Regions from separate parts of the Siphonobacter sp. SORGH_AS_1065 genome, predicted to be linked through region 2. Evidence: riboswitches for the same ligand, from Rfam matches in the RefSeq annotation. Region 2 holds a riboswitch; each other region holds the start of a gene.
What was found. Region 2 has a riboswitch for S-adenosylmethionine ahead of metK (methionine adenosyltransferase). Riboswitches for the same ligand answer to the same signal wherever they lie in the genome.

Region 1 (2,202 bases), on a different contig from region 2:
AGAACCTTCCGTTAAATTATACCGATGAATTGACCAATGTCTCGCATCCGCATCGAAATTCGGCAATTGCGTTTAAAACGAAAGTTTATCTGGCTCAATCTAAATGGGATGACGTAATCCGGGAAGCCGACAAGATTGTCTCCGCTTCTGCTCCCTTTACGGCCACCACGGGCGTAAAGCATGCCTTGCAAGCCAATATTGCTTCGGTCTTTGCCGTACCGCAAACCACAACGGAAAGCATCTTCTCGCTCGTTTTCACCAATCAGGACAACCCAGGAACGCAGAATCAATTTGGCTTTTACTACCTGCCGACAGGTAACAGGGAGTATTACCTGAACCCGGCAGGAATTCTGGGCGAAAGCACCTGGAAATCGACCGATGCCCGCCGCCAGTTTGTGGTTACTTCGGGCGGGCAGCAGTGGTTATCGAAATACTCGAGTCCGTCGCCTTATACCGACAAAGCTCCGATTATTCGCTACGCGGAAGTGCTATTGAACCTTGCTGAGGCACGAACCCGCTCGACCAATTCAGTAGATGCCCGAGCCGTTCAGTTGCTGAGTGCCGTGCGATCAAGGTCGGATGCTTCCACGCAGTGGACTACCGCCAGCTTTCCTAATGCCAGTGCTTTGCTGGAAACGATTCTAAAAGAACGCCGCATTGAGTTTTTAGGCGAAGGCTTACGCTCTATTGACATTTACCGGCAGAATCTAACGTTTCCAGCAAAAGGCACTGTACCGGCCATCGTACCGAGCGATCCTACATATGTATGGCTCATTCCAGCCAGTGAGTTAACCGCTAATAAGCTAATGACCCGTAATTAATCACAGGCAGCAGGCATCTAGCTTGAATAAATGCCTGCTGCCTAATCTAACTTCAATTCTCAATCTACTGATTGACAAATGATTAATAGGTTTGGCTAAAAAAATAAACGTTATTAGTCTATAAAATCTATAGATTTATTTGGATAATGCATTTTCACGTATATATCTTTGCAGAGTCTTCAATTACTTCCCTGCAAAAGTAGTTGCGGCTTATAAAGAAAGGTGGAGAGACAGGCTCTTTGAATCCTTAGCAACTTTCCTGAACGGAATCAGTGCTAACCTGCCTATTGAATTAGGAACTATAAACCCAACAACCAACCATGAACGCTAAGCTATTCGCATGCAATGCTCGCTGCTGCACCTGCTGCTGCTGAGATCCGTCCAACCTCAACTAATCACGAAAGTCTTTTGCATCTGCCTGCCTGCACTGGTGTATATGCTTTCTTTCTCTGCACGCGTTTCAACGCGAGTGCATTTCCTAACTATTTCTAACACATCTATTTATGAAAATGAAAGCCATTTCATTCCTCAAAGGCACGGCCCTTACCTTGTCCGTACTCAGTGGTTTTTCTTCGCAGGCTCAGCAAACTCAATTCCCGAAAGAAGGCGTTTGGCGGGGCGTTTTCACCATTAACGAACAGAAGGTTCCCTTTAATTTTGAAGTAAAGGGTAATAAAGCCGAAGACGCTACTTTCACCCTCATCAATGGCACCCGTCAGGATCACTTCCACGTCAAACAAACGGCTTCTGATTCTTTATTTATTAAAATGAATACGTACGATGCCGCACTGGTAGCTAAGGTTCACCCCGACGGCCACCTAACGGGTGAATACCGCAGTCTGGTGCCCAGCTTCCGGGGTAACTCGCTGCCTTTTACGGCGGAATACGGTAAGTCTTACCGATTCGTTGAACCCGGTAAAGACATTGCCCCAGCGGCTAACCTGAGCGGTAAATGGGAAATCAAACTCATTAGTAAAGAACCGGTTGCGAATCAGGTCGCTTTACTCGAACAAAAGGGGAATAAACTGACGGGCGTGATCATGACGGTCGTGGGTGATTCCCGTGAACTGGAGGGGACTGTTCAGGGAAATGAATTTGTTCTTTCGGGCTTCACCGGGCCTAATCCCGTATTGATCAAAGGAAAAATCAACGAGGACAAAACCTTATCCGCCGAAATTGATCGTGGGTTATACGTTACTCAAAAGCTGGAGTGGACGAAAAACAAAAAGGCCGAACTTCCGGATCCCTATGCTCTGACTCAACTGAAGGAAGGTCAGAATAAACTGGATTTCACTTTCCCCGATCTGAATGGAAAAACCGTAAAACTGAGCGATGCTAAATACAAAGGCAAAGTGGTTATCGTGGAAATCATTGGGACCTG
Region 2 (2,202 bases):
ATGAAGTAAGGACGCATGTCGAAGATCTCGCCTACTTTCAAGGCAATTTCTCCGTCCGTTAATCCCACCTTCGAAGTTCCGTACGTGTTGATATACAGACCGCAAGGTTCTGCTACACCAATGGCATAAGAAACCTGAACCAATACTTCATCCGCCAGCCCAGCGGCAACCAGGTTTTTCGCAATGTGACGCGTAGCGTAAGCTGCCGAGCGGTCTACTTTCGAAGGATCTTTACCCGAGAACGCACCCCCACCGTGGGCACCTTTTCCGCCGTATGTATCAACAATGATCTTACGACCCGTCAGACCCGTATCCCCATGAGGACCACCAATCACGAATTTACCCGTAGGGTTGATGTGATAGGTAATTTCTCCTTCGAATAACTGGCTTAACTCAGGTTTCAGAGCAGCTTTCACGCGGGGAATAACGATGTTAATGATGTCTTCGCGGATTTTAGCGAGCATCGTTTCGTCATCACCGAAATCATCATGTTGCGTCGAAACAACGATGGTATCAATTCGCTGAGGCGTGTTGTCATCACTATATTCAATCGTTACCTGAGACTTCGCATCGGGGCGTAAGTAAGGCATCAGCGACAGCTCATTATTACGAATGTCGCTCATTTCCTTCAGAATTTTGTGAGCTAAATCCAGAGCTAAAGGCATGTAGTTGTCCGTTTCGCGAGTAGCGTAACCGAACATCATACCCTGGTCACCAGCACCTTGTTCTTCAGGATTTGAGCGATCCACGCCCTGGTTAATATCGGCTGACTGGTCGTGAATAGCAGAAAGAACACCGCAGGAATTGGCTTCAAACATGTATTCAGACTTCGTATATCCAATTTTACGGATTACTTCACGAGCAATGCTCTGAACGTCAAGATAGGTAGTTGATTTAACTTCACCGGCCAAAACAACCTGTCCGGTAGTTACCAGGGTTTCGCAGGCAACTTTAGATTGAGGGTCGAAGGCTAAGAAATGATCAATGAGGGCATCTGAAATTTGATCGGCTACTTTATCAGGATGTCCTTCAGATACAGACTCAGAAGTGAACAAATAAGGCATGTTCTGTTAATTAATTGATTTGGGAGTACGAATCGATGAATATGTAATATTTCGTAATCCTTGGCCAAAGGAAGGAATTGAACGTTTTTGACTTTTCCTAAAAAGCTGATTTTCAGGAAAAAGTCCGTATCGTCAAACCACCGTAGCGTTCGAAACTCGGTTGGTGCCCTAGCTGGAGCCTCTGGATACTTTTGCAAAATTGTACATTCCGTGGAAATTCACCAAACAAGATGGCTTAACCTTGTCGGAATTCCTGAATATTTCGTTTAAAAATGTCAATGGCGGCTTTGGTAAAGGGAAGGATGGGCACGGAAACAATGACTTTTAAGTCTTCTGCCAGACTGCTTTCTTCATCCAGAAACCGGAAAATGCGGGGAGCCGGATTTTTTTGGAACAACCCCGTAAATATAGCAGCCGTAGATACCCGCTTTTTTAAAAAGACATTTAGAAAAACCTGATCGTAAAAGTAATTGAGAGCAGGGATGGCTTTATGAGTTACGGGCGAAACGTCGAAAGATCGTTCCAGGTTATGAACCAATTGTTGTAAACGCTTTTGCGTGCGGGTAAAGGTATAACCCGTGCTGGCCCGCGTATAACCGCCCGCAGTACCCACGCGAATCACGCGTGGAGCTGCCTGTTCCTGAGCAGGCTCGTCGCTCATGGGAATAACCCCGAATTCTTCTTCCAGAATTTCATAGTGCTGAATGGAAGTGAATTCCTGAATGTAACTTTTTAAACCTTCATCGTACTCTTTTTTTGAAAGCAGGGCCGGGGTAAAGAGCGTGAATTCAATGAGAGCTTCCGTTTCAGAAAAAGGCATGACGTAGACGAATCGACATTCGTTCTGCTGGTCGATTCGGAAATCCATCATAATCGGTACCTGCGGGTCAAAGGCAGGTTGATTAGTGCGAATGACCCAGCCTTTGAAGTGCTGTAACAGGTTTTGGTAGACAAAGCCACTCGCTGGCAAGGGTTTCATGGCTTGCAAAACGTGCGTACTATCGAAACACCAGCTTGCCCGGTATTCGCCTGCTTCGGTTTGAACAATGGCTTCCTGGTTATCAGACAGAATAGACTGAATGGGGCTGTATAAGAATTCAATGGCAGGGTTTGTCGCCAGTTCGTGATGAATAAACTG
Region 3 (2,202 bases), 2.4 Mb from region 2:
CGCCGCCTACAATCGTTACGCCAGAACCAATGAAAGTGTTTTCTCCCACTTTAGCTCCCATTCCGATTACACTCCCCGCTCCTACCTGAACGAAGTCTTCCAGGACAGTTTCGGTATCAATGATAACTCCGGCGTGGAGAATACAGTGGTTACTCACTTTGGAAAACGTCTGAACAATAACGCCAGCCGCAATCAGATTTCCGTGGCCAATGTGAGCATCTTCCGAAATAATGGCCGAGGGATGTACAGCATTAACAGGCTGCGTCTGGCGAGTTTCGTGCAGGTACTCAACCAGTGTTTTGCGTTCGGTCCGATCTTCTACTGCTATAAAAGCTTCACATTTATTTCCAATGAGTTCAGTAAATCCTTCATCGTCAGTCGCTGAAAAGACTGATACCTCACCAATTTCGGTTCCGTGCAGGCTCGTTTCGTCTTCCAGAAACCCGTACACAATGACGCCGTTGCTATTAAAAATATCAAGAGCCGTTTTACCCAAAGCTTTGGCTCCAAAAATAAGGACGGGGTTTTCCATAACGTATGCGTGTCAGTACATCAACTGACGTTTTTTACAAAAGTAGCAGATCAGCATGGGAAAGTTCACTCCTGATTATTATCCCCTGCCTTTTCGTTACTGGTTTTGCGTGAATTAAAGTAATTATAACCCCCAACGAACAAAAAACGATCCGGCTCTTTCCACATTTGCCTATTCCTTTTTAAGTTTGCCTTTGAAAAGTCAGCCCGTTCCAGATGCTGACTTATCGAGAAGCGGGGAGAGACGGGCTCTGTGAACCGCTGGCAACCTATTTTCAACGAGGTGAAAACAAGGTGCTAATTCCTGCCCCGGAGAAGGTCTCCGGGGAGAGATAAGTAAAGCGAACTTTCATGCACCGGACGACCCTTTTATTGGGGGCTGCTATTCTGCCCTCTTTTTCCATCTCAGATTTCCTGACTCTTAGTTCATCCGCCTACGCAGGGGGCACTTCTTCTTGTTGTGGATTGCATGCAGAAACGATTCGTTTCAAACACTTACTCTAAACTCTATCTTTTATTCACGCATTAATTCTGCAACAACATGTCTGAATTACGTTTTGAAACGCTCCAGTTACACGCTGGCCAAGAGATTGACCCAACCACTAAGGCCCGGGCCGTTCCTATTTATCAAACCACGGCTTATCAGTTCGATGATTCCGCTCACGGAGCCCGGCTTTTTGCCCTTCAGGAATTTGGGAACATTTATTCACGCATTATGAACCCCACCCACGATGTGTTTGAAAAACGCATAGCGGCATTGGAAGGCGGCGTGGCAGCCCTTTCAGTGGCTTCGGGGCATGCGGCTCAGTTTATTACCATCAATAACATTACTACCGTTGGCGATAACTTTGTAACGACTTCCTATTTATACGGCGGCAGCTATAACCAGTTTAAGAATTCCTTTAAAAATATTGGCGTTGAAGCCCGTTTTGCTGACGGCGATAAAGTTGAATCATTCGAACGGCTCATTGACGATCGCACCAAGTTCCTGTATCTGGAAACTATTGGTAACCCTGGATTTAACATTCCCGATTTTGAAGCCTTCGCAGCCCTGGCTAAGAAGTATGATCTGCCCATTATCGTAGATAATACATTCGGAGCAGGCGGGGCCATTGCTCAGCCTCTTAAACACGGAGCCCACGTGGTTGTTAGCTCGGCTACGAAGTGGATCGGCGGTCACGGTACTTCTATGGGAGGAGTTATTATCGACGGTGGCACCTATAACTGGGGCAATGGAAAGTACCCTCAGTTTACCGAACCCTCACCAAGTTACCACGGTCTGGTATTAAATGATGTATTCGGCTTTAATGGTCCTTTCGGTAATATTCAGTTCATCATTCGGGCCCGGGTAGAAGGACTTCGGGATTGGGGACCTTCTCAAGCTCCTTTCAACAGCTTCTTACTATTGCAGGGACTCGAAACGCTTTCGCTTCGCGTAGAGCGGACGAACGAAAATGCTCTGGCTCTGGCGACCTGGCTGGAAAACCATCCGGCAGTAGAATATGTGAATTACCCCGGTTTGGCGAGCAGTCCCTATCACGCCCTGGCTCAGAAGTACTTAACCCGTGGCTTTGGCGGCGTGTTAACCTTCAAGCTTAAAGCGGGAAAAGAAGCGGCAGATCAGTTGGTTAATTCCTTAAAACTGATTAGTCACCTCGCTAATGTGGGCGA
Region 4 (2,202 bases), on a different contig from region 2:
GTTATCGACTGAAAACACAATTTTGTCCGGTGCATCTTCGGGTTTGCCTTTGAAAATCAGCTTACCTTGCTGGGCCAAAGCTGCCACCTCCAGCCCCAGACAAATGCTGGGAATTCCATAATATTCCGCAATTTGTTCCATGGCTAAAGCCGAAGCTGGCAGTTTTCCCTGCTGGTAAGTTGGGGCCAGATCTGCCGTTAAGGTGTATACGAAACAGAGATCGGTATGAGGATTTTGCCGCCAGGTTTTTCGAACGATTCCTTCCATGGCTTTGTAAATCTGCTCTGGCTTTTTACCGTTATCGTTTACAGCAAATTCTACGAAAACCAAATCAGGATTCTGATCGAGCACCTGAGTTTGCACCCGAAAAACACCTAAATCCGAGCCCGTTCCGCCAACTCCCGCATTAATCTGCCGAAAGGGAACCTGCGGATAGGTTTTCTGTAACCAACTCAGTGACTGCTCCCGCCAGCCTTTTCCGGCTTCGGTAATGCTACCACCGAGGTATCCTACCATGATCGGCTTTCCAGCTTTTATTTTTTCAAAAAAGAAAGGTAACCCTTCCCTAGCACGAAGTAGCGTAGCATTTTCCAATGCACTTGTTTGGGAGAATACCAAGGTCGGAAAACAGAAGAAAAGCGTAATGATTCTCAGCAATGACTTCATAGGTAACTAGTTTTTTCGGTTGCCTAAACCTACGTAATGAATCATAGCAATGACTATTTTACTAGTAGTAAGTTAATTTTAGAAAAAACAATTTTAGTAACCATCTATTTTACAGACAAATAGCACAACAAGAAGTGTTAATAGTATTATTAATCTACTATTTCTATAGATTTTATTTGTTTTATTAAATTCCACTACTTTACTTTGCATTGTCTTCAATTACCATTGGTAGTTGGGGCTTATACAGAAAGGAGGAGAGACAGGCTCGACGAATCCTTAGCAACTTTCCGACGCGGAATCAGTGCTAACCTGCCTAACATTTTTAGGAACTATAAACCCCATATGCCATGTCATTCCTCCCCAATCTAAGGAACCGATCGGCCTGCTCATTACTGATGAGTTAAGCCTTTCTCTCGTTTGTCACGAGATTCACTTTCATTACCAAGCATCGCTCAGGTTTATTTGATACCTGTGCTCCTTACGTGTCCATTCATTCACCCTTCATCAGCTCTTTTATACCATGAGTATTTATTTAGATAACTCCGCGACTACCGCTTTGTCTCCTGCTGTTCTGGAAGCCATCATACCCTATTTTACGCAACATTTTGGCAACGCCTCTTCGAATCATTGGGCGGGCCGGGAAGCGAAAAAAGTAATTCAATCGAGTCGTCGGCAAATTGCTGATTTACTGAACATTACTCCCGAAGAAATTATCTTTACTTCTGGCGGCACCGAAGCCGATAATTTTGCTTTAAAAAGTAGCATTCAGCACTTTAACATCCGCCATGTCCTTACTTCGAAGATTGAACATAAAGCCGTGCTTTTGCCGCTGAAACAGTTGGAACAGGCGGGGCTTATTCAAGTTCATTACGTCCAGTTAGACGAGCAGGGTCGGGTATCCATTCCTGATTTAACCCAATGGCTGGAGAAACATCCCAACGGACTCGTCAGCCTCATGCATGCCAATAACGAACTAGGTACGCTTTTGGATTTGGAAGAAGTGCATTCGTTAACTCAACACTACGGAGCTTATTTCCATACGGATACCGTTCAAAGCATCGGTAAAGTGCCCGTAAACCTTCATGCGGTTGATTTTGCGACGGCTTCGGCCCATAAATTCCGTGGTCCTAAAGGCGTAGGATTTTTGTTTGCCCGTCAGGGACACCGATTGCCCGCCTTTATCAGCGGCGGCGGACAGGAAGGGGGGCAACGCGGAGGAACCGAAAATATTCCCGGCATTGTGGGATTAACTAAGGCTCTGGAGCTGGCGATAACCCATCAAACGCAAAACATCGCCCATCTGAATTCATTGAAACAACAGTTCATCGACGAAATCCAACGGCAAATTCCCGGGGTTTTGTTTAATGGTCGATGTCAAAGCATCGAAGAAAGTTTACCCGGATTAATTAACGTCGCCTTCCCTATTCTCGACGGCCCCTGCTCATTGGTAGAAGCCCTGGATGCTCGCGGCATTGCCGTCTCCGGTGGTAGTGCCTGTTCCAATCTCGCCGGAGGCTCGCACGTACTACAGGAAAT

Region 1: it holds a riboswitch for S-adenosylmethionine, as region 2 does, so the genes downstream of both, QE390_RS22835 (peroxiredoxin) here and metK (methionine adenosyltransferase) in region 2, are expected to answer to the same signal.
Region 3: it holds a riboswitch for S-adenosylmethionine, as region 2 does, so the genes downstream of both, QE390_RS05775 (O-acetylhomoserine aminocarboxypropyltransferase/cysteine synthase family protein) here and metK (methionine adenosyltransferase) in region 2, are expected to answer to the same signal.
Region 4: it holds a riboswitch for S-adenosylmethionine, as region 2 does, so the genes downstream of both, QE390_RS21850 (cysteine desulfurase family protein) here and metK (methionine adenosyltransferase) in region 2, are expected to answer to the same signal.

The regions. Positions count from the first base shown of each region.
Region 1 is NZ_JAUTAM010000008.1:57,361-59,562, reverse strand. Features, by position in the region: gene QE390_RS22840 (RagB/SusD family nutrient uptake outer membrane protein) at 1-821, shown strand, start outside; SAM riboswitch class I at 1,029-1,129, shown strand; gene QE390_RS22835 (peroxiredoxin) at 1,325-2,202, shown strand, end outside.
Region 2 is NZ_JAUTAM010000004.1:3,608,223-3,610,424, forward strand. Features, by position in the region: gene metK (methionine adenosyltransferase) at 1-1,064, opposite strand, end outside; SAM-I-IV-variant riboswitch at 1,140-1,258, opposite strand; gene QE390_RS15655 (lycopene cyclase family protein) at 1,300-2,202, opposite strand, start outside.
Region 3 is NZ_JAUTAM010000004.1:1,249,686-1,251,887, forward strand. Features, by position in the region: gene QE390_RS05770 (NeuD/PglB/VioB family sugar acetyltransferase) at 1-532, opposite strand, end outside; SAM riboswitch class I at 753-870, shown strand; gene QE390_RS05775 (O-acetylhomoserine aminocarboxypropyltransferase/cysteine synthase family protein) at 1,073-2,202, shown strand, end outside.
Region 4 is NZ_JAUTAM010000007.1:13,854-16,055, forward strand. Features, by position in the region: gene QE390_RS21845 (SGNH/GDSL hydrolase family protein) at 1-666, opposite strand, end outside; SAM riboswitch class I at 903-1,004, shown strand; gene QE390_RS21850 (cysteine desulfurase family protein) at 1,187-2,202, shown strand, end outside.